3 regions of the Mesorhizobium sp. W067 genome follow, and region 1 is predicted to be linked to each of the others. Evidence: predicted binding sites of a transcription regulator. Region 1 holds the regulator's gene; each other region holds the start of a gene.

Region 1 (9,963 bases):
CGCCTTTTCGATCGCCTCGCGCCGCACCGGCTCGGTGAACATGTCGTAGCCGATGGTGGATTCGTTGGCAGGGTCGAGCGGCTCGAACAGCACGACGGGCGTGCGCCATGGCTGTGTCGTGTCCGGATAGACCGTGGGGGCGGCGCCGCGGTCGCGCAACATGTCGCGCTCGACCGCCGCTTCGTCACCGGTCTTGGCCAGCCTGAGATAGCCGATGCCGCGCAGGCCGGCGAAATTGTTATCGACATCGAGGGCGCTGAAGAAGGCCTTGAATTCGCTACCTGAAATCTCGCCATTGCGGGCGTCGAACAGCGCCTGCGTCGAGCGCAGCAGTGACAGATGCAGATCGATACGGCTTTCGATGCGGTTGAGCGCGTCGTCGGCCGTCGCCTCGAACTTGATGCGCGCCGCTTCCTGGGTCGCGAAATAGGCGAAGCCCGCCATCGTCAGGCTGATCAGTGCAACGGCAATGAAGGCAAGGATCGGGAAAAACTTCTTCAACGCAGGCCCATGGACGGTTCGGGACCTTTATGGGCAAGTCGCCGCGGCAAGACAATGGCGCGGCCAAGCCATAATGACAGCTGGCATATCATGCATATTTAGCCGGCTTATCGATCTCGAGCATCAGTGAATACGACAGCTGACGATAGCGTGGTTTCAGGCCGCGATCTTCAGCGCACCCGGACCGGGAATGGCGCCGGGCGGGCACTTTCCCAGGATGATCATGCCGAGCACTTCGTCCTGGGTCACATCGGTGGTGCGCGCGGTGCCGACGACCTGGCCGTTCTTCATTACGCAGACTCGGTCGGCAAGCTCGAACACGTCGTGAATGTCGTGGCTGATCAGGAAAATGCCGATGCCGTCGGCCTTGATCTGCTTGACCAGTTCGCCGACCTGCGCCGTCTCCTGCGGCCCAAGCGCGGCCGTCGGTTCGTCCATGATCAGGATGCGGGCGTTGAACAGGATGGCGCGTGCGATCGCCACCGACTGGCGCTGGCCGCCCGACAGCTTGATTACCGGCTCCTTGAACCGCTGGAAGCGCGGATTGAGCCGGCTCATCACCTTGCGCGCCTCGGCCTCCATGGCGACATCGTCGAGTGTCCCCCACGCGGTCATCAGTTCGCGGCCAAGGAAGAGGTTGGCGGCAGCGTCGACATTGTCGGCCAGCGCAAGCGTCTGGTAGATCGTTTCGATGCCGTATTTCTTGGCGTCGCGCGGAGTGGAGATCGAGGCCTCCTGGCCGTTGACCAAGATCTGGCCGGCATCGCGCTTGTAGGCGCCCGACAGGATCTTGATCAGCGTCGACTTACCGGCGCCGTTGTGGCCAAGCAGCGCCACCACTTCGCCCGGGAAAAGATCGATGGACGCATCGTCGACGGCGCGAATGCCACCGAACGCGATCGAGATGTTGCGCATGTCGATCAGTGGCGTACCAGTGGGAGCAGTTTTTTCCATAATCGTTCCTCCCTAGACGCGCTTGCGGTAGACGGTGTCGAGCCAGACGGCGATGACCAGGACAGCGCCAACGACAATGCTCTGCAGCGGCGAGTCGATGCCGAGCAGCACCATGCCGGATTGCAGCGACTGCATCAGAAGCGCGCCGAGCATGGCGCCCATCACCGTTCCGGCGCCGCCCGCGAGCGACGTGCCGCCGATGACAGCGGCCGCGATCACCAAAAGCTCGTCCAGTGTGCCCAGCGCATTGGTTGACGCATTGAGACGGGCCGACGAGATCGCCGCGCTGATTGCAGCCAGCACACCCATGATCATGAACACCTTCATGGTCACCCAGCGCGTGTTGATGCCGGCGAGTTCCGCTGCCTCCGGATTGCCCCCGATGGCGAAGACATAGCGGCCGAAACGCGTGCGCTTGGTGATGAACGTCATGATGATGCCGACAATCACCGCCATCAGCACCGGTATGGCGATGCCATGCGCGATGAACAGCCCGCCTTCGGGAACGGTGATGCCGTTCTGCTGTGCATACTGGCGCACGATGCCGATCGGCCATGGATAGGAATTGGCGATCCACACGGCGCCGAGGATGGCCGCGCAAGCGACCACGCCAAGCAAGGTCTCGGCCCAGACGGGGCGCAGTGGAAAGCTGAAGCGCTTGCGTTGCGAGCGGCCGTTGAGCAGCGCGAAGGCGACCGCTGCGCCGGCGACGATGCCGACGATCCAGCTGGCAGCGGCGCCAATCGAGCCGCGTGGTCCGCCGCCCATCAGCTGGAAGGTGGCGTCGAGTGGCGCGACCGTGCGCCCGCTGGTGATGAGCCATGCCATGCCGCGCCAGACCAGCAGGCCACCAAGCGTCACGATGAAGGCCGGAACCTGCATATAGGCGATGATGAAGCCCTGGAACGCGCCGATCAGCAGACCAAGCACCACGCCGGCGGCAAGCGCGATGATCCAGAGCCAGGGGTTTCCAAGCTGGAAGCCGATGATGCGAATCAGGAATTCGGCCTGTGCCACGCCCATGATCATGCCGATCACGCCTTCGGCGGAGCCCACCGAAAGGTCGATGTTGCGCATGACGATGACCAGTACCATGCCGGTCGCCATGATCGCGACCGAGGACGTCTGCACCGACAGGTTCCAAAGATTGCGCGGCGTCAGGAAAAGCCCACCCGACAGGATATGTATGCCGACCCAGATGACCAGCAGCGCGCCGACCATGCCGAGCATGCGCGTGTCGAGCTCGGTCGCTTTCAGGAACCGGGCGACCGCGCCGAGTTCAGACGCTCGTGCCGTATCGGCCTGCGGATTTGAGGTCGTGTCGGTCATGATGTCCTCCAGCGGCTTGCCGTCTGGCGCGGATGCCGGACCACAGCCTAGAAGTTTGCCGCCGATGGCGGAAACACACAATTCTCGTAGAGAAAACGCCGCGGCTTGACAGCCGCGGCGCCTCATTTCTTCAAGTCGTCGAGATCAGTTGCAAGCCGCGACGCTGCCGGCGGCGACGCCCGTGCAGACTTCGTCCTTCTTGATCCAGCCGGCGTCGATGACGACGTTGAGGTTGTCCTTGGTGATCGCGACGGGGGTCAGGAACAGCGACTTGACGGTGTTGCCGCCAGGCGTGGTGAAGTCCTTGGCGCCGGCAATGTCGCCCGTCTTCTTGCCATCGGCAAGCTGCGAGGCGATCTCGGCGGCGTTCTTGCCGAGTTCGCGCGCGTCCTTCCACACCGACACCGTCTGCGTGCCGAGCGCGATGCGGTTCAGAGCGGCATGGTCGCCGTCCTGGCCCGAGACCGGAACCGTTCCGGCAAGGCCCTGCGCCGTCAGCGCGGCGACAACGCCGCCGGCTGTGCCGTCATTGGCCGCAACCACGGCATCGACCTTGTTGTCATTGGCGGTCAGGAACTGTTCCATGTTCTTCTGGGCATTGGCCGGCAGCCAGCCATCGGTATAGGCCTCGCCGACATTCTTGATCTTGCCCGAGTCGATGGCTTCCTTGAGCACTTCCATCGAGCCCGAGAACAGGAAATCGGCATTCGGATCCGAGCCAGAGCCCTTGATAAAGACATAGTTGCCCTCGGGCTTCGCCTTGAACACTTCGCGGGCCTGCATGCGGCCGACTTCTTTGTTGTCGAAGGTCAGGTAGAAGACGTCCTTGTTCTCGATCAGGCGATCATAGCCGACGACCGGAATGCCTTCGTCCAGCGCCTTCTGCACCGCCGGGCCGATGGCCGAGGCGTCCTGCGCCAGGATGATCAGCGAGTTGGCGCCCTGCGAGATCAGGCTTTCGACGTCGGTCAGCTGCTTGCCGGGATTGGACTGCGCGTCGGCCGAAATGTACTTGTCGCCGGCGGCTTCGATCGCCGTTTTCATCGCCGCCTCGTCGGTCTTCCAGCGCTCTTCCTGGAAGTTCGACCACGACACGCCGATGACCTTGTCCTTCGCCTGCGCGACCGACATCAGCGCCAGCGACATGGCGACACCCGCCAGCATGGCGGCTGCAAATCTGTTCATTATAACCCTCCCTGCGCCGCCCACGGCGCGACAAAACCGGCCCGAAGGCCTGCACAAAGAGGCTCCATTTTTTCGAGCCTCGAAAAAATACTGGTTCAATGATAAGGCACTGTCAACATCGATTATGATGGATTCTGATGGCGTTGCCGAATTTTTTCGAGCTCCGCAATAAACAATGACAGGGCTGCCGGCGTCTGCCAATATTTGGCTGGTGCCGTCGAACGCCTTCACTATCATGAGGCGCGAGGAGGCCGGGAGGAAAACAAATGTCGGTTGGGATCCGCCACGACGATCTGCGCCGTCGCAACCGTGCGATGGTGATTTCGGCCGTGCGCCGGGCCGGCCAGCCGTCGCGGACCGAGATTGCGGCGACCACCGGCCTCAGCCATTCGACGATATCGGCAATCTCGTCTGATCTAATTCAAGAAGGCATCCTGATTGAAGGCAAGCCTGGCGAGACCGGCTCGCTGAAACGCGGCCGGCCGCAGGTCGGCCTTGGCCTCAACCCGGAAGCGGCGGCGGTCATGACCGTGGTGCTGTCGCTGAACTTCCTCTCCGTCACCGTCATCGACTATGCCGGCCAGGTGGTCGCGGAAGAACAGCGCCGGCTCGACACGCTGACCATGCCGCGCGACGAGCTGATCGGCGAATGCGTAGCAATCGTCGGGCGGCGTCTCGCGGACCCGGACCTCGATGTCCAGAGCATCGCCCGCATTGCCATGGGCATCCAGGGCATCACCGATTCGCAGGCGCGGGCCATGCTGTGGTCGCCAATCACGCCACTGACCGACATTGCCTTCGCCGACATGTTGGAAGCGGAATTCGGCATTCCTGCCACCATGGAGAACGACTGCAATATGATGGCGGTGGCCCTGCAATGGCGCCAGCCCGAGCGCTACCGCGACAATTTCATCGCGATCCTCTTGTCGCACGGCATCGGCATGGGGCTGGTGCTGAAAGGCGAACTGTTCACCGGCACCCATTCCTCGGGCGGCGAGTTCGGCCACATGATCCACCGTCCGGGCGGCGCGCTCTGCCGCTGCGGGCGGCGCGGCTGCGTCGAGGCCTATGCCGGAAACTACGCCATCTGGCGCAGCGCCAAAATGATGGGCGAGGATGCCGAGCCGGTCGATATCGGCGACGCTGATATGCGCGCACTCGCCGCGCGCGCCCGCGAAACCGATGGCCCGGAGCGCGAAGCCTATCGCAAGGCCGGTGAGGCGCTCGGCTTCGGCCTCGGCAGCCTGTTTGCGCTGATCGACCCGGCGCCTGTCGCCATGGTTGGCGTCAGCGCCGCCGCCTTCGACCTGATCGAGCCGGCATTGCGCGAAGCGATCGCCCAGACCGCCGGCGGCCAGCATTCGAAATCGATCTCCTTCGACACCGAGCCCAACGAGCTGCCGCTGATCCGCGAAGGCTGTGCCATGCGCGCGCTCGGCTTCGTCGATCAGGAGATTTTCGCGCCGGGCATTCAGGCCAAATCCGGCAAGCATGTCGCCTGAATGGCCGGCAACGGCGCGACGCGCAGCATCCTAGTCTTCCCTGATCGCGTAGCCGGCGCCGCGAATGGTACGGATGACATCCGGCATGCGGCCGTTGTTGACCGCTTTGCGTAAGCGCCCGACATGGACGTCGACGGTTCGCTCGTCGATGTAGATCGTCTCGCCCCAGACATTGTCGAGCAGCTGGCTGCGCGAGAACACGCGGCCGGGATGGCGCATCATGAATTCGAGCAGCCGGAACTCGGTCGGTCCGAGCCTGATCTCGCTCTTCTTGCGGTAGACACGGTGCGACTCGCGGTCGAGCACGATGTCGCCGACCTTGAGCACGCTGGACAGCACTTCCGGCTTGGCCCGGCGCAGCAGCGCCTTCACGCGCGCCATGAACTCCGGCGTCGAGAATGGCTTGACCAGATAGTCGTCGGCACCGGTGGACAGGCCGCGCACGCGATCGCTTTCCTCACCGCGCGCGGTCAGCATGATGATCGGCAGCCGCTCGGTTTCGGGCCGCACTCTAAGCCGCCGGCAGAGCTCGATGCCGGAAACAGCGGGCACCATCCAGTCGAGCACCAGGAGATCGGGCACGTTTTCCTGCAGGCGGATCTCGGCCTCGTCGCCGCGTGTCACCACCTCGACGTGATAGCCTTCGGATTCGAGGTTGTAGCGGAGGAGCACGCCTAGCGGCTCCTCGTCCTCCACGACCATGATGCGTGGCGCGATCATAGGCAGTTCACCCTCATCAGGCCGGCGTGGCCATCGCCGTCTCGTCCTGCTTCGGACGATTGGCGGGCAATTGCTGGCCGGTCAGCACATAATACGCATTTTCGGCGATGTTGGTGACATGATCGCCGATGCGCTCAAGATTCTTGGCGCAGAACAAGAGATGCGTGCAGGCGGTGATGTTGCGAGGGTCTTCCATCATGTAGGTCAAGAGCTCACGAAACACGGACGTGTATTTGACGTCGATGCGCTCGTCGTCATTCCTGAGTTTTGCAAGAGCTGCCGCATCGGTGGCGGCATATTCCTCGACGACGCCTTGCACCTGGATCAGCACCAGCTGCGCCATGGCGTCGATGGAGTGCGAGAGGTCGCGCGGCGTGACGCTCAAGCCCACGGTGCCGACGCGTTTGGCGATGTTCTTGGCGAGATCGCCGATGCGCTCGAGGTCGCCGGCCATGCGGATCGAGCCGACCACGGCGCGCAGATCGTTGGCCATCGGCTGGCGCTTGGCGATCAGCGTGATGGCGCGGTCGTCCAGTTCGCGCTGGCGCGCATCCATGATGGCGTCGTCGGAAACGACACGCTGTGCCAGCGCATTGTCCGAATTGAGCAGCGCCCTGGTCGAGCCGCTGACCATCGAGCCTGCCAGATCGCCCATGTCGCGGATCAGCTTGCTGATCTGCCCGAGCTCTTCATCGAAGGAGGCGACGGTATGTTCACCCATGATCTTGGTCCTCGTGCCTGAAAATTCACCCGCCGGACGGCTCAGCCGAAGCGGCCGGTAATGTAGTCCTGGGTGCGCTTGTCGTCGGGGTTGGTGAACATCTTGTCGGTGGCGCCCTCCTCGACGAGATAGCCGAGATGGAACATCGCCGTGCGCTGCGACACGCGCGCCGCCTGCTGCATCGAGTGGGTGACGATGACGATCGTGTAGTTCTGGCGCAGTTCGTCGATCAGCTCCTCGACACGGGCGGTGGCGATCGGATCGAGCGCCGAGCAGGGCTCGTCCATCAGGATCACCTCCGGCGACACGGCGATGGCGCGCGCGATGCACAGGCGCTGCTGCTGGCCGCCGGACAGGCCGGTGCCGGGCTCCTGCAGGCGGTCCTTGACCTCGTTCCAGATCGCCGCCTTCTTCAGGCTCTGCTCGACGATCTGGTCCATGTCGGACTTGCGCTTGGCCAGCCCATGGATGCGCGGGCCGTAGGCGACGTTCTCGTAGATCGACTTCGGGAACGGGTTGGGTTTCTGGAACACCATGCCGACGCGGGCGCGCAGTTCGACGACATCGATGTTCTTGTCGTAGATGTCGTCTTCATCGAGCGTGATCTTGCCGGTCACCCGCGCCGAATCGATGGTGTCGTTCATGCGGTTGAGGCAGCGCAGGAAGGTCGACTTGCCGCAGCCGGACGGGCCGATCAGCGCCGTCACCTGGTTCTGGCGGACGTCGAGATTGACGTCGAACAACGCCTGCTTCTCGCCATAGAACACGCCGACCTTGTCGCCGCGCATCTTGATGACTTCGTTCGACTTGGCGTTCATTTTGTCGCCCACTGCATTCTCAAGGGACTGTTCGGTCATGATGTTCATACCAAATTGCCTTTTTTCTACCAGCGCCGCTCGAACCGGCGCCGGAGCACGATCGCGGTGATGTTCATGGCCATGAGGAAGACGAGCAGGATGATGATGGCGCCGGACATGCGCTCGACAAAAGCGCGCTCAGCCTCGTTTGCCCACATATAGATCTGAACCGGCAGCGCGGTCGCCGGATCGAAAGGCGTCGTCGGATAATCGGCGACGAAAGCGACCATGCCGATCAAGAGCAGCGGTGCTGTCTCGCCGAGCGCACGCGCCAGGCCGATGATGGTGCCGGTAAGGATGCCTGGGGCGGCAAGCGGCAGGATGTGATGGAACACCATCTGCATCTTGGAGGCGCCGAGACCTAGGGCCGCCGAGCGGATCGACGGCGGCACCGCGGCAAGGGCGGCGCGCGTGGCGATGATTATGGTCGGCAATGTCATCAAGGTCAGCACCAGGCCGCCGACGAAGGAAGCCGAGCGCGGCATGCCGAGGAAGTTGATGAACACGGCAAGGCCAAGCAGACCGAAGACGATCGACGGCACCGCCGCGAGATTGTTGATGTTGACTTCGATCAGGTCCGTAAAGCGGTTCTTCTTGGCGAACTCCTCCAGATAGATGGAGGCGGCGACGCCGATCGGCAGCGCCAGCAACAGCACGATCACCATCATGTAGAACGAACCGATGATGGCCACGCCCATGCCCGACGTCTCGGGCCGGCTGGAGGCGCCATAGCTGAACAGGCCGGTGTTGAAATGCTCGGCCATCACGCCGTCGGCTTTAAGCTTGTTCATCCAGTCGATCTGCTGGTTGGACACCTTGCGGCGCGCTTCATCGACGCCGAGGTCGATCTGACCCTTGAAGGCCGAGTCGAGGTTCGCGGCAGCCAGGATGTCGACGTCACGCGTCCTGCCGATCACCGACGGATCGGCGGAGACGATGTCGCGCAGCTGGACGCGGGCGCCTTCCGACAGGAAGCCCTTGAGCTTCAGCATCATCGGCCTGTTGGCCGGATCGATGCCGAGCTTGGCCACCAGCGCGTTTTCGGCGAGCTTGGGATAGTTCGCCTTGATCAGCACGGTAGGGTCGGTGGCGCGCTTGCCGGAGGGATCGATCACCTTCTCGTCGAAGGTGACCGGCAGCGTCACCGTCGTCTGCCAGAAGGCGGTGTAGCCTTTCGAGACGATGGTGATCAGCATGATGGCCAGGAACGCCAGGCCCACCGAGATCGCAATCACGCCATAGATGCGGAACCGGCGTTCGGCGGCATAGCGCGCCTTCAGCCCGATGTCGCGGCGCGGACGCGCGACGGCACCCGCCATCGTGTCCAGGGGGATGTCGGTCATTCGTACTGCTCCCGGTACTTGCGCACGATGTAGAGGGCGACGATGTTCATCACCAGCGTCAGCGCGAACAGCGTCAGGCCTAGCGCGAAGGCGACCAGCGTCTGCGGCGAGTTGAACTCGAGATCGCCGGTCAGCTGGTTGACAATCTTGACGGTGATGGTCGTCATCGCCTCGAACGGATTGGCCGTCAGATTGGCGGCGACGCCCGCCGCCAGCACGACGATCATCGTCTCGCCGATGGCGCGCGACGCCGTCAACAGGATGGCGCCGACGATGCCGGGCAGTGCCGCCGGCAGGATCACCCGCTTGATCGTCTCGGAGCGCGTGGCGCCGAGGCCGAGCGAGCCGTCACGCATTGCGCGCGGCACCGCGGTGATGATGTCGTCGGACAAAGAGGACACGACCGGGATCAGCATGACGCCCATCACCAGACCGGCGGTGAAGATGCTCTGGCCCTGGATGAAGGGCGAGCCGCCGGTGAGTGCCGCCGACAGGTCGCGCAAGAACGGTCCGAGCGTGACAACGGCGAAGATGCCGTAGACGATGGTCGGAATGCCGGCCAGCAGTTCCAACGCCGGCTTGACCACCGAGCGCACACCGCGCGAGGCATATTCGGACATGTAGACCGCCGACATCAGCCCGACCGGCACTGCCACCAGAAGGGCGACGGCGGCGATGTAGAGCGTGCCGGCGAGAAGCGGGATCAGGCCGAACTGACCCTGGCTGCCGCCGGAACCGGCGGCGGCGAAACGCGGATCCCACACCGTGCCGAAGAAGAAGCTCATCGGCGACACGCTCTCGAAGAAGGTGATGGTCTGGAACAGCATCGACAGCACGATGCCGACCGTGGT
Region 2 (9,963 bases), 850 kb from region 1:
TGCGACAGCGGCGACCTGGGCCAATGCCTGCGGCGCTTTCGCCGTGTCGCGGCTGCTCTGCGCGCCGGAATATCCGACCTTCGAGGAATTGCAGTTCTTCCTCAGGAACGGCAGCAAGCACCTCGCTCTGCGCAAGGACGAGGCGATCAACCACATCCATTGGGCGACGACCCGCCGCCGCGATATCCCCTCGATGATGGCGCTCGCCTGCGACCACCGTGTGCAGCTTGAGGACGTCGCGGCAAAGACCGGCGCCGATCCGGCGCGCATCCGCGATTTCAAGGTGCTGGCGGTCAAGGCTGCGGCGAAAGTCGCCGCCGGCCGCGACGGCTATGGCATGCTGATCGACGAGAAGCATGGCCGCGAAGCGATGTTCGAATTCGCCCGCCACCCCTTTGCCTGGCTCGGCCGTCCCGTCGAACTGCCGGGCTCGCGGCCGCTGCGCTTCGAGTTCTCGCAGGACATCGGCTCGCAACTGGTGGAATGGCCGGTCGACCACTGCATCAAATGCCTGTGCTTCTATCACCCCGACGATCCGGCAGCGCTCAAGGAAGAGCAGCAGCAGAAGCTGCGCTCGCTGTTCGAAGCCGCGCGGAAGGTCGGCCGGGAGCTTCTGGTCGAGATCATCGCCGGCAAGCACGGCAAGCTCGACGAAACGACCATCCCGCGCGCCCTGGAAGAACTCTATGCGCTTGGCATCAAGCCGGACTGGTGGAAGCTCGAACCGCAGGCGTCGGCCGGCGCCTGGGCCAAGATCGAAGCGGTGATCCTGAAGCACGATCCCTGGTGTCGTGGCGTCGTGCTGCTGGGTCTCGAAGCGCCGCAGGACGAACTGGAAGCGGCCTTTGCCGCCACCGCCAAGGCACCGATCGTCAAGGGCTTTGCCGTCGGCCGCACCATCTTCGTCCACGCCGCCGAACAATGGCTGGCGGGCAAGATGACGGATGACGAGGCTATCGCCGACATGGCCGCGCGCTTCGAACAGTTGACCGAAGCGTGGCTTGCCGCGCGTGGCCGTAAAGCAGCATAAAGGCGCGGCAAGAGGACTGCGGAGGAAAACACCATGAGCAAGACAATCCGCCTGACGATGGCGCAGGCGCTGACCCGCTTTCTGAGCAAGCAGATGACCGAGATCGACGGCAGACGAGTGCCCATCTTCGGCGGTGTGTGGGCGATCTTCGGTCACGGCAATGTCGCCGGCATCGGCGAGGCGCTGTACCAGCTGCGCGACGAATTGCCGACCTTCCGCGCCCACAATGAGCAGGCGATGGCGCATGCGGCGATCGCCTATGGCAAGGCCAATTTCCGCCGCCGCTTCATGGCCGCGACCTCTTCGATCGGCCCCGGTGCGCTCAACATGGTGACGGCGGCGGCGCTCGCCCATGTAAACAGGTTGCCCGTCCTGTTTTTGCCGGGCGATGTCTTCGCCAACCGCATTCCCGACCCGGTGCTGCAGCAGGCCGAGGACTTTTCCGACGGCACCGCGACGGTCAATGACTGCTTCCGTCCGGTGTCGCGCTATTTCGACCGCATCACCCGTCCCGAGCAGATCATCCCGGCATTGGCGCGGACCATGCAGGTGCTGACCGATCCGGCGGAATGCGGCCCGGTGACGCTGTCGCTCTGCCAGGACGTGCAGGCCGAGGCCTATGACTATCCCGAGAGCTTTTTCGCCGAGCGCGTCTGGCACCAGCGCCGTCCGCGTCCGGACCGGCATGAATTGGCGGCGGCGGTCACCGCGCTGAAGGGTGCGAAAAAACCGCTGATCATCGCCGGCGGCGGCGTGCTGTATTCGCAGGCTTCGGATGAACTGGCGAAATTCGCCGAGAGCGCCGGCATTCCGGTCTGCGAGACGCAAGGCGGCAAATCCTCGCTGCCCGACACACATCCGCTCAACATGGCGGCGGTCGGCGTCACCGGCACGTCCGCGGCCAACCGGCTGGCGGAAGAAGCCGATGTCGTGCTCGCCATCGGCACCCGCCTGCAGGATTTCACCACCGGCTCGTGGGCGCTGTTCAAGAACTCCGGCAAGACCATCATCGGGCTCAACGTGCAGCCTTTCGACGCCGGCAAGCACCGCGCGCTGCCGCTGGTCGCCGATGCGGCCGAAGGGCTCGCCGAACTCGGTGCTGCGCTGGGGAAGTGGAAAGCACCGGCGACATGGACCGACAATGCGACCCAAGGCAAGAAGGCCTGGCAGGCCGAAGCCTCCAAGGTGACGGCGTCGACCAACGCCGCCTTCCCTTCGGACGCGCAGGTGATCGGCGCCGTGCAGCGCGCGCTCGGGTCCGGCGTAACGCTGCTGAATGCGTCGGGCGGCCTGCCGGGCGAGTTGCACAAGCTCTGGCAGGCAGGCGCGCCCGGCTCGTACCATGGCGAATATGGCTTCTCGACCATGGGCTACGAGATTGCCGGCGGGCTCGGCGCCAAGATGGCCAAGCCCGACCAGGAGGTCGTCGTCATGGTCGGGGACGGCTCATACCTCATGATGAATTCCGAAATCGCCACGTCGGTGATGCTCGGCCTGAAGCTGACCATAGTGGTGCTCGACAACAGGGGTTATGGCTGCATCAACCGGCTGCAGATGGCCACCGGCGGCGCCAACTTCAACAACCTCCTGAAGGACGCGCGCCACGAGATCCTGCCCGACATCGACTTCGCCGCGCATGCGGCGAGCATGGGCGCTATTGCCGAGAAGGTGCCGTCGATCACCGGCCTGGAGACCGCGCTGCAAAAATCGAAAACCAACGACCGCACCACCGTGCTGGTCATCGACACCGACCCGCTGATTTCCACCGATGCCGGCGGCCATTGGTGGGATGTCGCGGTGCCGGAAGTCTCCGCACGGCCGCAGGTCAACGCAGCGCGCAAAGCCTATGACGAAAAGCGGCAGATGCAGACAATCGGCGATTGATGCTAAGTCAGCGCTGCCCCCTACCTCCCCCTTGTGAGGAGGTCGGACCGCAGGTCCGGGTGGGGGTCTGGCGCCGCACCCCCACCCCGCTGCTTCGCAGCGACCCTCCCCACAAGGGGGAGGGTGAACAAGAGACCGGAGCTAAAACTTGAAAGCCAAACTGGGCATGTCCCCCATTGCGTGGTGGAACGACGATCTTGCCGAACTCAGCGACGACGTCTCGCTGGAAGAGTGCCTGCGCCACTCGCGCTCGGCCGGCTTCACCGGCATGGAAATGGGCCGCCGCTTTCCCAATGACCCCGAAATCATGCTGCCTATCCTGAAAAAGGCCGACGTGACGCTGTGCGGCGGCTGGTTCTCCGGCACGCTGGTCGATGAGGACATGGGCAAGAACAAGGATCGCATCCAGCCGATGATCGACCTGTTCAAGGCGGTGAATGCGCCTTGCATCGTCTATGGCGAGGTCGGCCGCTCGATCCAGGGCGATCGCTCCAGGCCTCTCGCCACCAAGCCGAAATTGTCGAACGACGAGATGAGAGCCTATGCCAGGCGCCTCACCGAATTCGGCGAATGGTGCGCCGAGCAAGGCATGCCGCTGTCCTATCACCATCACATGGCGGCAGTGGTCGAGACTGAGCCGGAGCTCGATGCCTTCATGCGCCATTCCGGCGAAGGCATTCCGTTGCTGCTCGATGCAGGGCATCTCGCCTTTGCCGGCGGCGACGTGCTGCGCGCCATCGACAACCACCACAAGCGGATCAGCCATGTCCATGTGAAGGATGTGCGCATGGGCGTGATCGACGGGCTCGACCGCACAAAGCAGTCCTTTCTCGACGCCGTGGCGCTCGGTGCCTTCACGGTGCCTGGCGACGGTTCGCTCGATTTCGGCGCCATCGTGCAGCGCTTCGCCGACCACGGCTATGAAGGCTGGTTCGTCGTCGAGGCCGAGCAGGACCCGAAAAAGAACCCGCCGCTGAAGATGGCCCACGTGGGTTACAAGGAATTGATGCGGGTGATGACGGCGGCCGGCTACACGGTCGAGACGCAAGGCTTTCCCAATGCGTAAGCCGGTCCGATGAAGGATTACGAGCACCCGTTCTTCCGGCCGCTGTGGCGGCGCGTTGCCGTCGTCGCCGTCTGCGTGATCTGGGCCGGAATAGAATTCGCCTCCGGCACCCCGTTCTGGGGCATCATTGCGCTCGGCTTTGCCGCCTACGCCGTCTGGCAGTTCTTCTATCTTTACAAGCCGGTGGAGGAGAGCAAGGCTACGCCTGATCGACCGAAGACCGGCGAAGCGAAGGCGGACGCCGAACCGAAGGAATGAAGCGGCCGTGGCTCGGAAGGGCTTGCGGGTCGGACACTCGACACCTGGCGTATCGCCTACGTCGGTGATTGGCCGGAATGTCCCTCGCTTCGTCATCCTAGGGTCTTCGCGACGGAGCTTCGCTCTAGGATGACGAAGTTGAGAGGCCGACCTCGAAGACTTGCGATAGGAGACAAAACATGTCGAAACTGCTCGTCAAAGCCGACAAGGGCCATGGCCGCGTCGCGCATGTCACGCCCAACAGCGCCGGATGGACCTATGTCGGCTTCGACCTGCACCGGCTGAAGCCGGGCGAGACCGCATCCGGCAAGACGCAGGATCGCGAAGTCTGCCTGGTGTTCGTCACCGGCAAGGGCACGGCAAAGGCCGGCGGCCGGGAACTCGGCCTGCTCGGCGAGCGCATGTCGCCCTTCGATGGCAAGCCGTGGTCGGTTTATATCCCCGAGGGTTCGGACTGGTCGGTCACCGCCGACACCGATCTCGAACTCGCGGTCTGCTCGGCGCCGGGCCTGGGCGGCGGCTTGCCCGTTCGCGTCATCGCACCCCACGACCTCGGCCAGGAGACTCGGGGCAAAGGCACCAACACGCGCTACGTCACCAACATATTGCCCGAGGGCAAGCCCGCCGACTCGCTGCTGGTCGTCGAGGTCATCACGCCCGGCGGCCACACATCGAGCTACCCGCCGCACAAGCACGACCAGGACAATCTGCCGGCCGAATCCTATCTTGAGGAAACCTACTACCACCGCCTCAACCCGCCGCAGGGTTTTGCCTTCCAGCGCGTCTACACCGACGCCGACAAGACCGGCGCCCGCGAGCTGGACGAAGCCATGGCGATCGAGGACGGCGATGTTGTGCTGGTGCCCAAGGGCTATCACCCCTGCGCCGCCTGCCACGGCTACGACCTCTATTATCTTAACGTCATGGCCGGGCCGAAGCGGACGTGGAAGTTCCACAACGCGCCCGAGCACGAGTGGCTGATGAAGGCCTGATCGGCCTACGCTTGCGGCGGAAGCTGTTGGTCCAGCAGCGAAAAATCGTCGGCTAACGACCATGGGGTCGATTTGCCTTCGAAAACCCGCATAAGCTTCGTCAATCCGTCATGGAAATCACCTATGGCAGCGGGCTGACGAGGATTTTTTTCGATGCGCTACGCCATCTATTTCACCCCAAGGCAGGACGAGCCGTTGGCCCGGATTGCCGCCAACTGGCTGGGCCGCGACCCCTTTGGCGCCGCCACAAGGCCGGTCGAGGCGGTGGGCGAGCTGTCGGCGGCCGAAGTCGCCTTTCACACCGCATCGGCGCGGCGCTACGGTTTTCATGCGACGCTGAAAGCGCCCTTCCGGTTGGCCGCCAACGAAACCGAAAGCTCGCTGCGCGCGGCGCTGGACGCCTTTGCCGAAGCAACGCCGACGGTCACCATCCCGCGCCTGGTCGTCAGCCAGATCGATGGTTTCTTCGCTTTGCTGCCGGAAGGCCCGCTGCCGCCGCTCAACCGTTTCGCTGATGATGTCGTGCTTAGCTTCGACCGTTTTCGCGGGCCGCTCACCGAAGCGGAAATCGAACGGCGCAGCCCGGATTCGCTGAAGCCGGCCGAGTTCCGCAATCTCTGTCAGTGGGGCTACCCCTACGTGTTCGAGACCTTTCGCTTCCACATGACACTGTCCGGCCGGGCCGGGCCGCAGGAAAGCCAACGTCTGCGCGCGGCAATTGACAGCCTGTTCGCCGATGTGCTGCAGCAGCCGGTGCTGGTGGATGCGCTGACGCTGTTCGTCGAAACCGAACCGGGCGCTCCGTTCATGGTGCTTTCGCATCATGCGCTCGGCCGCCGCGCTGCCCGAAAAACCGCTAACCGCAATTCGTCCGAGTAAGCAAGGACTGCCTGAATGACCGCCGAAACCGTTCTCCACAACGCCCGCATCGTGCTTGCCGACGAGATCGTCGAAGGGTCGCTCGTGCTGCGCGACGGTTTTATCTGCGGCGTCGACGCCGGCACCGGCCAAATCGGCGGGAATATGGCTGGCGAGGACATGGGCGGCGACTACATTATTCCCGGTCTGGTCGAGCTCCACACCGACCATCTCGAAGGCCACTATGCGCCGCGCCCGAAAGTGCGCTGGAACCCGATCGCCGCCGTCCTTGCCCATGACGCGCAGGTGGCCACCGCCGGCATCACCACCGTGCTCGACGCTTTGCGTGTCGGCATGGACGAGGACGCGGATATTACCTCCGACGACATCCGCAAGCTCGCCGGCGCGATCGAGGACAGCGTCGCGAAAGACCGGTTGCGGGCCGACCATTTCCTGCACCTGCGCTGCGAGGTCTCGGCGCCGGATTGCTTGCGGGCTTTCGCCAATTTCGATGGCGACGAGCGGGTCAAGCTGGCCTCGCTGATGGACCATGCGCCGGGACAGCGTCAGTTCGTCAATCTCGAGACCTACGCCCATTACTATCAGCGCAAGCTGAAATTGACCGATCGCGACTTCCAATTGTTCTGCGAAAAGCGGATGTCGGAATCGGCGAAGAATTCGGGACCGAACCGGGTGGCGATATCAGCCGCCTGCAACGAGCGGGGCATTGTGCTGGCGAGCCATGACGACGCCACATCAGGCCATGTCGACGAGGCGATCGAGCAGGGCGTGCGCGTCGCGGAATTCCCGACCACGCTGGAAGCCGCCAAGGCCTCGAAGGATGCCGGGCTCGGCGTACTGATGGGCGCGCCCAACGTCATGCGCGGCTCCTCGCATTCGGGCAATGTCTCGGCCCGCACGCTGGCCGGCGACGGCCTGCTCGACATATTGTCGTCCGACTACATTCCCTTCAGCCTGATCCAGTCGGCCTTCTTCCTCGGCGACGTCGTCGAGGGCATTTCCCTGCCGCAGGCGGTTGCGATGGTGTCGAAGAATCCGGCCGAGGCGATCGGCCTCAACGACCGCGGCGTCATCGAACAGGGCCGCCGCGCCGATCTGGTGCGTGTGCGCGTCGACGACCATGTGCCGGTCGTGCGCACTGTCTGGCGCCAAGGGCGCCGGGTCGCCTGATGGTCTCGGCGTCGATCGAGCGCGAACTCAGCAGCGAGGCCTTTCCGCTCCGCAACGGCGTGTTTGTCGCCGTCGTCGGCCCGAGCGGCGCCGGCAAGGATGCGGTAATCGGCTATGCCCGCACCTTGTTTGCCGACGAGACGAGGCTGGAGTTCGTCCGCCGGGTCATCACCAGGCCGAGCGACGCCGCAAGCGAGGATCACGACACGCTGGCCGACGCCGCCTTTGCCGAGGCCCAGGCCGACGGCGCTTTCGCCATTTCCTGGGAGGCGCACGGCCTGCGCTATGGCATCCCGGCCGATGTCGACTGGTCGATAGCCAATGGCCATGTCGCCGTGGCCAATGTCTCGCGCGCAGTCATCCCGGTGCTGCGGGAGCGCTATGCCAATCTGGCTGTCGTCGAGATCACCGCTTCGCCGGAAATCCTCGCCGAGCGTCTCGCCCAGCGCGGCCGCGAATCGCGCGGCGAAGTGCTGGCTCGGCTCGCCCGCAGCGCCAATGTCGCTTTGTCCGGACCCGGTGTCACCTCCATCGACAACGGCGGCCAGCGCGAAGCCGCCGGAGAACGCTTCGCCGAGGTGCTGCGCAAGGCGATGGCCTTCTCGGATATCTCCGGCGTGATGTAGCGCTACTCGGCCGCGACAGTCTTGCGGCTGGCATCGAGCATCAGCCGCCTTGCGCGGAACACGCCCCATTGCTGGTCGACCAGCACGCCAATCAGGATCACGCCGCCCATCACCGCGAAGTTGAGCGAGGACGGGATGCCGAGCAGATTGACCAGGTTCTGCAACTCCTGCAGCAGCACGGTGCCCAGGATGACGCCAACCAGCGAGCCTTCGCCGCCGCGCAGCGAGAAGCCGCCGAGCACGGCGGCGGCAATGGCGTAGAGTTCGTAGAACTGGCCGTGGCTGGCCGGCGAGATCGAGCGCGTGTACATGGCGAAATAGATCGCCGACAGCGCCGTCAGAACGCCGCAGATGACATAGGCGGCCATCACGACGCGGCCGGTGCGGATGCCCGAATATTTAGCCGCCTCTTCGTTCTTGCCGATGGCATAGAGGTAGCGTCCGAACACCGAGCGGTGCAGCACCACCCACATGACGATCGAAATGACGATCAGTGCGATGAAACTGTTGGGCACGCCATAGCTGCGGCCCGCGGTGAGGAATTCGAGCTCGGGAAAATTCTGGCCGAAGGCGAAGCCGGCGGTGCCGTCGGCGGTATAGAAACGGGCGACCCCGCGATAGATCAAAAGGCCGCACAGCGTCACCACGAAGGGCTGCAATTTCAGCCTTGTGATCAGCCAGCCATGCGCCAGCCCGATGATGCCGCCCAGCACCAGGATCAGCGGCAGCGCCAGCGGCCATGGCATGTCGCGCACAGCGATGAAATCGATGAACAGCGTGCCGAGCAGCGCCACCAGCGACCCCACCGACAATTCGATGCCGCCCGTGATGATGACGAAGGCCTGGCCGATGGCGAGGATCCCGAACAGGCCGATCAGGTTCGAGGTGTTGGCGAGGTTGATCGGCAAAAGGAAGCGCGGGTTGATGGCGGTCACCACGGCGCCGACCACCAGGATCAGGATCAGCAGGCCGAGATCTTTTTTGCTCATCGTCTTCTCCCCAATGCGCCGGACCGGCAATCGCCTGAAGCCCGCTAGTTTGCCGGCTTGCCGACCGCCAGCAACAGCACGTTTTCCTGGCTGAATTGTTCCTTGTCGAGAATGCCCGAGATCTGGCCCTCATGCATGACGGCGATGCGGTCGGACACGCCGATCACCTCTTCCATGTCGCTGGAGATCATCAGCACGGCGACGCCGGCATCGGCCAAGGCTCGCATCAGCCCGTAAATCTCGGCCTTGGCGCCGATATCGATGCCGCGCGTCGGCTCATCGAGGATCATCACCTTCGGGTTCATCGCCAGCCATTTGCCCAGCACCACCTTCTGCTGGTTGCCGCCCGACAGCGTGCCGGTTCGCGTCTGCACCGACGGCGCTTTGATGCCGAGATTCGTCTTCTGCTTCTCTGCGGTGGCGGCCTCGGAGCTTGCCGACACCAGTCTACGCTTCGCATGCGCCGGCAGGTTGGGCAGCGAGATGTTCTGCGCGATCGACAGGTCAAGCAAAATGCCGGTCAGCTTGCGGTCTTCCGGAACCAGGAAAATGCCATGCGCGACCGCATCGGCCGCCGAACCCAGTACAAGCGGCTTGCCGCCGAGTTCGAGCCCACCGCCAAGCGTGCTGTCGATGCCGAAGAACACCCGCGCCAGTTCGGTGCGGCCGGAGCCGACAAGGCCGGCGAGGCCGAGGATTTCACCGCGCCTGATGTCGAGGTCGACCGGCCGGGCAGGGTAGGCGGGGGTGCGGATGGCTTTGGCCGAGAGAGCCGTGGCGCCCGGCGCCCGCGCCGCCTCGGAGGCCTTCTCGCGCTCCTTCAGCATGCGGCCGATCATCAGCTTGACCATCTGGTCGTGGTTGATGGCGCTCTTCGGCAAGGTGCCGGCCAGCATGCCGTCGCGCAGCACCACGACGCGGTCGGCGACGCGCTCGACCTCATGCAGCCGGTGCGAAATGAAGATGACGCTGATGCCATCGGCCTTCAGCGCCTTGATGACGTCGAGCAGCTTGTCGGTTTCGGCAAGCGGCAGGCTCGATGTCGGCTCGTCGAGGATGACCAGCCGTG
Region 3 (9,963 bases), 3.6 Mb from region 1:
CGGTGAAGCTCTCGAAGCCGCCATCGTAACGGCCGGTTTCGGCCAGTTCGAACAGCCGCCGCTCGGCATCCTCGATCTGTTCGGACGGCGCCATGTCGACCGGCGCGTCATAGGCGATGTTGACCATGTCCTCGCCGACGGTGATCAGCGCCCGGCGCGTGGCCAGATCGTAGATGGCGCGGCCATAATCGGTGGCATTGACGACGGTGACGGCTTCGACCGCCAGACGAACCACATATTGCGCCACCGTCATGTCGCCGACCTTCTCGTCGGCCGGCAGGAAGGTTTTCAGCGTGATCGGCGTCGCCACCTTGCCCATGCGGATGAGCTCGGCCGCGACCTCGAAGATTTTCCGGTGCAGCGGCTCGTAGAAATGGCCGGCCTTGAGGAAGTCGGAGACGCGGTAGAAGGCATCGTTGTTGACGAGGATGGCGCCGAGCAGCGCCTGCTCGGCCTCGATGTTGTTCGGCGCTTCACGATAAAGCGGTTGCTGCTCCGCCACGCCGAATTTTCGCGCTGCCTCTGCCATGATGTCCCCGATTTTGATCCCGGCTTCTCGATATCAGAACGAGATAAATCGGTGCTGACCTTTCTGCATCACCGCACGACCAATCAACCTCGATGCCCGTTGTTCACAGGGGCGGCAAACCGTCCACAGAAGAGTGTTTCCGCGCCCCGATTCCGGTTGACTCAGAAAGGCGCTGACTTTTATCCGAGTCGTTGGAACAGAGCAAGAACAATCTCGGTGATTATCCGCTTCTTCCGTCCAGTGTATCGCCCCAGTCCAGCCGCCGCGCTGCCTTGAACAGCTCGCCCTCGCGCTTGGTGAAAAGTGTCTCGCCGGCGCCGCCATCCGGCTGGCACAGTTTGAGCAGCACCTTGCCGGAGCCCGATTTCGGCGGCGCAATCACGCGGGGCGGATGTACAGGCGCGGGTTGCCGCGACGCCGCGACGTAGATGAATTTCTCGTCCTCCCACGGCACGTCCGCGTCTTTGGCCAGGCGATGAAGGCGCGAGCGGGCGACGCGGCGCGAAAAATGGCACCAGTCGGGCGGCTCAAGCGGGCAGGGCGCCTCATGCGGACAAGGCGCCAGCACATGCGCCCCGGCCTCCAGCAATTGCCTGCGCACTGCCAGGATGCGCTGCCAGCCTGCCGGTGTGCCGGGCTCGACGATCAGCAGTGTGTCGCCGGTCAAATGCCAGAGCCGGCCGACAAGCTTCGGCAGCGATGCTGGCGCGATCTCGTCCAGCACATAGGCGCAGGTGACGAGGTCGGCAGGCTTGAGATCGGCAAGGTCGATGGTCACGTCGCCAGCGCGCCAGTCCATCCTCGTGGCGATGGTATCAAGGGCGAGCGACTGGCCAACCTTGCGCACCGCGGCGCTTGCTTCAACCAGAACCGCCTCTTCGAGGTCGGGCCACAGGTCTGTAGTGGCCCAAAGCACCGTGCCAGGACCGGCGCCGACATCGAGCAAGCTCGTTGGCTGGAAATCGGGCCGCGCATAGGCGAGTTCGTCGAGACCGGCCCGTACCGCCGCGTAGGTCGCCGGCAGCCGCGTCGCCAGATAGGCTTTTACCGCCATCTCTTCGGCCATGTGCAGGCGGCCGTCGCGCAATTCGGCGCGGTAGCGGTCAGACAGCGTCTTCGCCGCCTGGCGCAGCACCGCCAGCGGTATCGTTTCGAGCAGGCGCTCGACGCCTTGTCGCAGCGAGGCGGGGAGTTCCACGCTCAGGCTCCGCGTGCCGCGAGCACCGAGGCGCCGGCGAACTCGACAAGGGTGGTGGCGATGGTGGGCAGGCAGGTCATTAAAAAAGGTCTCGCGAGAACGAGACCTTTTTCAGTGTCAGAGCCGTCAATGGCAAGCGGCAATCGCAATCGAGGCGTTATTCGCGATCCGCCACCTTGCGACGGCGCGCTGGCTTGGCCGCAACGGACCTGACAGCAACGGACCTGGCAGGCACAGACCTGGCGACAGCAGGCTCGGCGGCCGCCGCCTCCTGACGATGCCCCATTTCGCGCATTTCGAGCGCCTTTTCACATTTGGCCATGTAGTCGCGCGTCATCGGCAGCGTGTCGTTCTTCTTGGCGATCTGGATCTGGAAGATCACCAGATCCTGCCAGCGGAAGGCGGCTTCCGAAGCCGCCAGATAGAACTCCCACATCCTGCAGAAGCGCTCGTCATAGATGGCCTTGGCCTTGTCCCGGTTGGCGGCAAAGCGCTGGCCCCAATGCTTCAGCGTATCGGCATAGTGCAGCCGCAGAATCTCGATGTCGGTGACTACAAGGCCCGACTTCTCGATGGCCGGCATCACCTCCGACAGCGAGGGAATGTAGCCGCCCGGAAAAATGTACTTGCGGATAAAGGCGCTGGTCGCCCACGGCACGCCGGAGCGGCCGATCGTGTGCAAGAGCATGACGCCGTCGGGCTTCAACAGCGTCGCCGACTTGTCGAAGAAGGTGCGGAAGTGGTTGACGCCGACATGCTCGAACATGCCGACCGAAACGATGCGGTCGAAGCGTTCGTTGAGCTCGCGGTAGTCCTTGAGGTCGAAATGCACGCGGTCCTGCAAGCCTTGCGCATGCGCCCGGTCGGTGGCGACGCCGTGCTGCTCGGTCGACAGCGTCACGCCTTGCACGTCGACATCGAAAGCCTTGGCGAGATAGAGGCCGAGTCCACCCCAGCCGGAGCCGATATCGAGCACGGTCTGGCCGGCCTTCAGCCTGAGCTTGGCGGCGATATGGCGTTTCTTGGCCATCTGCGCCTCGTCGAGCGTCATGTCCGGCTGTTCGAAGTAGGCGCAGGAATACTGCATGTCGTCGTCGAGGAAGAGCCGGTAGAGGTCACCCGACAAATCATAGTGGCGCTGCACGTTGCGGCGCGCCCGTGATGCGGTGTTGATCTGCTGCAGGCGGCGAAAGGCGTGGCGCAGACCCTCGATGGCCTTCGACCAGGTGGCGTCGATACCGCCGCTGCCCATGTTCTGGAAGGCGATGCGCATCATACCCAGTACGCCGCCCTCGATGATGTCGAGTTCGCCGTCCATGTAGGCTTCCGGCACGGCCAGCATCGGATCGAAGGTAATGGCGCGCTCGGCATGCGCGGTCTTGATGTGCATATGCACCGGCTCGCCGCTGCCGTCGCCGAAAACCACTGTCGAGCCCTTCGGCCCGGTGACTTTCAGATTGCCCGTACGCACCAGGCGGTCGAGAACGCGCCTCAACAGAATATTCATTACCAAATGTCCCCTCACGGTCAGACTGGCGGACCAATTCTGCAACAATATATAGGCGTTCGGAAAGTTCCATTTGGCACAAAAATGCCCGGGCGAGAGGCCCGGGCATTGGTCCAGAAAGGCTGGATGACGACAAAGTGATTGGAGCGCTGCTCCGCTCGCTTCCTGTGCGATCAGGCCCCGTGCGAGATCAGGCGTTGTCTTCTTCGCCGCCTTCGAACTCGGTGTTCGGGTCGAAGAAGTTCTCCGGCCGTGCGTTGTCGTTGATGTCATCGCCATAGATGGCTTCGGCGGTGGTCAGCGTCTCGCCCTTGGCCTGGCGCTCGGCTTCGTCGGCCGTGCGGGCGATGTTGAGGCTGATGGTGACCTCGACTTCCGGATGCAGCGCAATCGCCACATTGGTGACGCCGATGGTCTTGATCGGCTGGTTGAGCTGGATCTGGTTGCGGTTGACCGAGAACCCTTCGGCGGTCAGCAGGTCGGCGATGTCGCGGGTCGACACCGAACCGTAGAGCTGGCCGGTCTCGCCTGCGGAACGCACGGCGATGAAGCTCTTGCCGTCGAGCTTTTCGGCAACCTGGCTAGCTTCCGACTTGCGCTCGAGGTTGCGGGCTTCGAGCTGCGCGCGCTGTCCTTCGAACTTCTTCTTATTGGCTTCGTTGGCGCGCAGCGCCTTGCCCTGCGGCAAGAGGAAGTTGCGGGCAAAGCCGTCCTTGACCTTGACGGTATCGCCCATCTGGCCGAGGCGGGAAACGCGTTCGAGAAGAATCACTTGCATGGTCTTGTTCCTTCGTCTGGGCACCGACCGCGGGATCGGCGCCGAATTGAATGGAACAGGTCAGGAAGCTCTGAGCGCCTTGGCGCCGGTGTCGCTGTCCTGCCTGTCGCGGCAGTTAGAGGCTTTTCACCTCAACTCGGGATTTCAATGCACGTCGCCAAGAGTGGTCCCGGTTTTGGGACAACGACATGCATCATCAAATTACCCCTGCGGCGCCCGTCGCCGTGGGAGAAGGAAGCGGGCGGCGAACCGCCCGCCCGAAAGTCTTAGCGAACCACGTAGGGCAGCAGGCCGAGGAAGCGGGCGCGCTTGATCGCCTTGGCGAGTTCGCGCTGCTTCTTCTGGCTGACGGCGGTGATGCGCGACGGCACGATCTTGCCGCGCTCGGAAATGTAGCGCTGCAGAAGACGCACGTCCTTGTAGTCGATCTTGGGCGCGTTGGCGCCGGAGAACGGGCAGGTCTTGCGGCGGCGATGGAACGGGCGCCGGGTCGGGATCTGATTGATGTCGACCATTATTCTGCACCTCCTTCAACGCCTTCGCGCGGACGGCGCGGACCACGATCACCACCGGCGTCGCCAAATGAGCGCGGCGGACGATCGCCACGGTCGCCGCGATCACGGTCGCCGAACGAGCGCGGACCACGATCACCACGGTCGCGGTCGCCGAAGCCGCCGCGTTCCGAGCGCTCTTCGCGCTTCTGCATCATGGCCGACGGGCCTTCCTCATGCGCCTCGACCTTGACGGTCAGGAAACGCAGCACGTCCTCGGACAGGCCCATCTGGCGCTCCATCTCGTTGAGCGCTGCCGGCGGGCAGTTGAGGTCCATAAGCGTGTAGTAAGCCTTCCGGTTCTTGTTGACCCGGTAGGTGAGGGACTTCAGTCCCCAGTTCTCGACCCGGCCGACGGACCCGCCATTTGCGGAGATGACGCCCTTGTACTGTTCGACAAGCGCATCGACCTGCTGCTGCGAGAGGTCCTGCCGGGCAAGGAACACATGTTCGTATAGAGCCATAGTGGTTCAGTGCCTTTCTTCGTTTCTCTCCCGGATCCTCGCGGCAAAAGCCTCTGCAACTTCTCTGACCCGCTGGTCCCGAGGGGGCGAGGAAGAAAGGAGCATTTCGAGACGGTCGAGAGCGGAGACACGGGAGGCGGAAGCGCTTCTGGCTTCACACGAAGGTTTTGGATAAAACCTCCGGCCCTCCGTTCAGCCCCCAGCAAGGACCGGCAGATTGCGGGCGTCTATATAGCAATTTGGCTGGAAGGCAAGGGTAACGCATGCTCCGGACAGCGTCCTGGCGTCGCAGGGTTGGAAAAGACCAGGCATCAACTCGTATGCGGGGTACGACCGTTGATCGTTTCGGGGAAGAAGTCCGGAGCCGCCTTACGCTTGCCGAACATCATATCGTATTGCAGCAGGCGGAAATCGTTGATCGCCGGATCGATGTCCTTCTGCCGCGCCCAGTCCGCCGTGGCCTCACCTGACGGTGTCAAAAGCAGATTGCGATCCACGACGCGATAGCGTTCGCGCAGCGCGCCTAAGAAGCCGGTATAGTAGGGGTGCGTGATCCCGGCCGTGGTAAGGATATGGTAGGGCAGGAAGGCCGGGCTCACGGCGCCCATATCCTGCGCCGGACCGGTGCGGTTAGACCAGATGACCAGCGGCGTCTGATGATGCTCCAGTGCCGCCTCGGGCGTCGGTTCCTTGCGCGGCGCGACATTGTCCTTCAGGTAACCGGTTTCGACATAGACGGGGCCGAGCGGCGGCAGATGGTCGCCGAAGAAGGCGATGACCGTCGGCCGCTCGCGCTTCTTCGCCCATTCGATCAATCGTTCGAGGCCACGGTCGGCATCGGCGGAGCCTTCGGCGTAGCTGAGCAGCGATTCCCGCGCCCATGTGCTGATCGGTGCCGCGACCTTGTGGGTCGGATTGTAATAGCGGTACGGCTCGTAGGGACCGTGGTTCTGCAGGCTGACGGCGAAGAAGAACACCGGCCGCTCGCTGGCGTCGGCCTCTGCGATGATCTCGTCGGTCATCGAGGCATCGGAAGCCAGCGGCCCGCGCTTTTCCAGTGGCGGCAGCGTCTCTTCCGAGCGGAAATCGTTGAAGCCGAAATCGGCATAGACGGCGCCCCTGTTCCAGAACCAGTTGGTGCCCGGATGGATGGCGCGCGCCCGGTATCCCTCGCTTTTCAGGAAGGTCGCCAGCGACGGCGTCGGCGTGCGCACATATTGCTGATAGGGGATCGAGCCCGCCGGCAGGAAGGCATTGGAAAAGCCGGTCAGCGCCTCGAATTCGATGTTGGCGGTCATGCCGCCGAATTCCGGCGAGAACATATAGCCGGAACGCAGCGCCCGCACATTGGGGATCGGGTCAGGCGTGATTGTGACGCCGGGCAGCTTGGTCGGATCCCAGAAAGATTCGCTCATCACCACGATGATGTCGGGTTTCTCATCCGGTACCGAGGCCGTCACATCAGGCCTGTCGATCGCGTCGATCGCCTTGTCGGAATAGCCCGCCGGCGCCGAGACATGCGCCATCGGCACGTTGAGCGCGAAGGCCAGCGCAAACCCGTTGGAGGCGTAGTTCTCCTTCTGGTCCCACATGATCGGGATGATCTGCAGCCGGTCGCGGGTCCACGAGAAGGTGGCGTAGTCCATGATCGAGACGAAGAAGGCGAGCAGCGGCACTGCCAGCGTCAGCCGCGCCAGCCGCCCTTTGCGGCTGAGGATCGGAACCTTGCGGCGCCACAACCGCCAGCCATAGATCAGCAGCGACAGGCCGGCGACGATGCCGACCGCCATGGCGAGCGCCGTCCAGGGCCGCTCGCGCACCAGGAGCGGCATCAGTGCCATGATCTGGCGCGAATAAAGAAAATCGGTTGGGTAGAGCGGATCGCCGAGATAATGCGACTTCTGATGCCCGACAAAGGCCAGCGCCAGCGTCAGCGGCGCCACGATCATCAGGCTCTGGTGACTGCGGCCAAGCACGGCGTCCAGTCCCATCAGCACCAATGCAAAGACAATGATGGTGGTCCAGCCCGGCTTGAATGGCTGCAGGAAGAAGTCGACTGTGCCGAAGAAGTCGCCGCGCACGATCCATTCGATGGCGAACACCAGGATGGCGGAGGCAAGCAGCGTGACCAGACCGTAGCGGATGACCGGCCATCTGCGCCCCGGCAGGTAGCCGGTGGACGGATCGTCTTCCAAGAACTGTGGCGCGGGTACGGCCGCGCCCTTCCTGATCCTAGCCACGTCTCTTCCCCCGGCCCAAGCAACGCGCATTTCCACTCGCGCCACCGTTCTGTCATAGAACTGTCATGCAAAAGCTAGCGCCTGTGGCGAAAATAAGAAGAGCCAGCAAACGATTCGTGAGCGGTTTTCATCAGGTGTGATCGGCAAAAAGCCTTTGGGAACAGGGACTCGAGGTCAGCTCCGGTTCAAGCGAGAGCGGAAATGCCGCCTCCGGGCTTGACTTGACGGTCCGCCTTGCGTCACAGGCAGGAAAAATCAGCCGCTGGAGAGCGCCCAAATGGCCGTCGCATTCACCTTTCCGGGACAGGGCAGTCAGGCTGTCGGCATGGGCAAGGACCTCGCCGACGCCTTCCCCGAGGCACGCAGGGTGTTCGAGGAAGTCGATGATGCGTTGGGCGAAAAGCTGTCGAAACTGATCTGGGAAGGCCCGGAAGAGGCGCTGACCCTGACTGCCAATGCCCAGCCGGCGCTGATGGCGGTCTCGCTGGCGGGAATCCGCTCGCTGGAAGCGCGCGGCTTTTCGCTGAAGGACAAGGTTGCCTACGTTTCCGGTCATTCGCTCGGCGAATATTCCGCCCTTGCCGCGGCCGGTTTCGTTTCGGTCGCCGATGCCGCCCGGCTGCTGCGCATCCGCGGCAACGCCATGCAGGCGGCGGTGCCGGCCGGCGAGGGCGCCATGGCGGCGATCATCGGACTGGAACAGCCCGACGTCGAAGCCGCTTGCACCGAGGCCGCAACGGGATCCGGCAAAGTCTGCCAGATCGCCAACGACAATGGCGGCGGCCAGCTGGTGATCTCCGGCGCCAGGGCGGCGGTGGAACTCGCCGCGAAACTGTGCACCGAAAAGGGCGCGAAGCGGGCGCTGATGCTGCAGGTCTCGGCCCCCTTCCATTCGGCGCTGATGGCGCCGGCGGCCGATGTCATGCGCGAGGCGCTGGCCGGGGTGACCAAGAATGCACCGGTGGTGCCCGTCGTCTCCAACGTCACTGTAGTCCCGACCAGCGACCCCGACGAGATCGCGCGCCGCCTGGTCGAGCAGATCACCGGCCGCGTGCGCTGGCGCGAAACGGTGGAGTGGTTCGGCGCCAATGGCGTCGCCACGCTGTTTGAGATCGGCGCCGGCAAGGTGCTTTCCGGCCTGGCGCGGCGGATCAGCCGCGACATCGCCACATCGGCCGTCGGCACGCCGGCCGATGTCGAGGCGGCGCTGGCCGCGCTTGCATAATCCACTGGCGATTCAACCCCTCCCGTGGGAAGGGTGTTCTCTTAAGATCAGGAGACGAAAATGTTCGAACTGACCGGCCGCAAGGCGCTCGTCACCGGCGCATCGGGCGGCATTGGCGAGGCGATTGCCCGGGTGCTGCATGCGCAAGGCGCCATTGTCGGCTTGCACGGCACCCGCATCGAGAAACTGGAGACCCTGGCCGGCGAACTCGGCGACCGGGTAAAGCTGTTCCCGGCCAATCTTGCCGACCGTGACGAGGTCAAGGCGCTTGGCCAGAAGGCCGAAGCCGAACTCGAAGGCGTCGACATACTGGTCAACAATGCCGGCATCACCAAGGACGGCCTGTTCGTGCGCATGGCGGACGCGGATTGGGACAGCGTGCTGGAGGTGAACCTCACCGCCGTGTTCCGGCTGACCCGCGAGCTGACCCATCCGATGATGCGCCGCCGCCATGGCCGCATCATCAACATCACCTCGGTGGTCGGCGTCACCGGCAATCCTGGTCAGACCAATTATTGCGCCTCCAAGGCCGGCATGATCGGCTTTTCCAAGTCGCTGGCGCAGGAGATCGCCACCCGCAACATCACCGTCAACTGCGTCGCCCCGGGCTTTATCGAATCGGCCATGACCGACAAGCTCAACGACAAGCAGAAAGACGCGATAATGGCCGCGATCCCGACGCGCCGCATGGGCACGAGTGTTGAAGTGGCGTCGGCCGTCGCCTATCTCGCCTCCAACGAGGCAGCCTACGTCACCGGCCAGACCATCCATGTCAACGGTGGCATGGCCATGATCTGACAGGATATTGCCGGGTGATAAGAAGACATGGCCGGCTTGTGAAAAGAGACCATTTCGCCTTGGACCTCAGCCATTTTTCGTGTAATGCGGCCCGCAACCCGGCGGTTCGGGCAAAAACCGGTCCGGCATCGTTGCGTTTCCGGCAGGACCATCTTTCAGCTTGATTAGCGGCATTCTGCCCGCTAACGAAGACAGACAAACAAAAGACGAGGATGCCCCAAATGAGTGACACCGCAGAGCGCGTCAAGAAGATCGTCATCGAACATCTTGGCGTCGATGCCGACAAGGTGACGGAGCAGGCGAGCTTCATCGATGATCTGGGCGCGGACAGCCTCGACACGGTCGAACTCGTCATGGCCTTCGAAGAAGAGTTCGGCGTCGAGATTCCGGACGATGCGGCCGAGACCATCCTGACCGTCGGCGATGCCGTGAAGTACATCGACAAGGCTTCGGCCTGACACTATCCGCAGTCATCACCGGGGAGGACCTGCGATGAGGCGTGTCGTCGTCACGGGCCTTGGCCTGGTTTCGCCGTTCGGCATGGGCTTCGAGCACAGCTGGAAGGAACTTCTGACCGGCCGCAGCGCCGCCAAGCGCGTCACCGAGTTCGAAGTGGAAGATCTTGCCTGCAAGATCGCCCACGTCATTCCGCGCGGTGACGGCACCAACGGCA

What was found. The regulator PhoB, encoded in region 1, activates phosphate uptake and scavenging genes when phosphate is short. The targets are predictions, from matches to a motif close to TGTCATNNANCTGTCAT.
Region 2: a site for PhoB is predicted at 5,326-5,342, ahead of ACYG97_RS24715 (DUF1045 domain-containing protein). Genes of this name have one in related genera too.
Region 3: a site for PhoB is predicted at 7,318-7,334, ahead of ACYG97_RS02855 (LTA synthase family protein). Genes of this name have one in related genera too.

The regions. Positions count from the first base shown of each region.
Region 1 is NZ_JBTTII010000001.1:4,183,358-4,193,320, forward strand. Features, by position in the region: gene ACYG97_RS20360 (CHASE domain-containing protein) at 1-501, opposite strand, end outside; gene ACYG97_RS20365 (ATP-binding cassette domain-containing protein) at 658-1,455, opposite strand; gene ACYG97_RS20370 (sugar ABC transporter permease) at 1,468-2,784, opposite strand; gene xylF (D-xylose ABC transporter substrate-binding protein) at 2,929-3,969, opposite strand; gene ACYG97_RS20380 (ROK family protein) at 4,236-5,471, shown strand; gene phoB (phosphate regulon transcriptional regulator PhoB) at 5,502-6,191, opposite strand; gene phoU (phosphate signaling complex protein PhoU) at 6,208-6,912, opposite strand; gene pstB (phosphate ABC transporter ATP-binding protein PstB) at 6,954-7,778, opposite strand; gene pstA (phosphate ABC transporter permease PstA) at 7,796-9,112, opposite strand; gene pstC (phosphate ABC transporter permease subunit PstC) at 9,109-9,963, opposite strand, start outside.
Region 2 is NZ_JBTTII010000001.1:5,035,328-5,045,290, forward strand. Features, by position in the region: gene ACYG97_RS24690 (bifunctional 5-dehydro-2-deoxygluconokinase/5-dehydro-2-deoxyphosphogluconate aldolase) at 1-1,030, shown strand, start outside; gene iolD (3D-(3,5/4)-trihydroxycyclohexane-1,2-dione acylhydrolase (decyclizing)) at 1,064-2,914, shown strand; gene iolE (myo-inosose-2 dehydratase) at 3,063-3,980, shown strand; gene ACYG97_RS24705 (hypothetical protein) at 3,990-4,238, shown strand; gene iolB (5-deoxy-glucuronate isomerase) at 4,418-5,230, shown strand; gene ACYG97_RS24715 (DUF1045 domain-containing protein) at 5,384-6,109, shown strand; gene ACYG97_RS24720 (alpha-D-ribose 1-methylphosphonate 5-triphosphate diphosphatase) at 6,125-7,279, shown strand; gene phnN (phosphonate metabolism protein/1,5-bisphosphokinase (PRPP-forming) PhnN) at 7,276-7,905, shown strand; gene ACYG97_RS24730 (ABC transporter permease) at 7,908-8,894, opposite strand; gene ACYG97_RS24735 (sugar ABC transporter ATP-binding protein) at 8,939-9,963, opposite strand, start outside.
Region 3 is NZ_JBTTII010000001.1:596,089-606,051, forward strand. Features, by position in the region: gene ACYG97_RS02825 (replicative DNA helicase) at 1-529, opposite strand, end outside; gene ACYG97_RS02830 (small ribosomal subunit Rsm22 family protein) at 750-1,727, opposite strand; gene ACYG97_RS02835 (SAM-dependent methyltransferase) at 1,885-3,234, opposite strand; gene rplI (50S ribosomal protein L9) at 3,425-4,012, opposite strand; gene rpsR (30S ribosomal protein S18) at 4,279-4,527, opposite strand; gene rpsF (30S ribosomal protein S6) at 4,527-5,027, opposite strand; gene ACYG97_RS02855 (LTA synthase family protein) at 5,339-7,267, opposite strand; gene fabD (ACP S-malonyltransferase) at 7,545-8,492, shown strand; gene fabG (3-oxoacyl-[acyl-carrier-protein] reductase) at 8,553-9,290, shown strand; gene ACYG97_RS02870 (acyl carrier protein) at 9,512-9,748, shown strand; gene fabF (beta-ketoacyl-ACP synthase II) at 9,783-9,963, shown strand, end outside.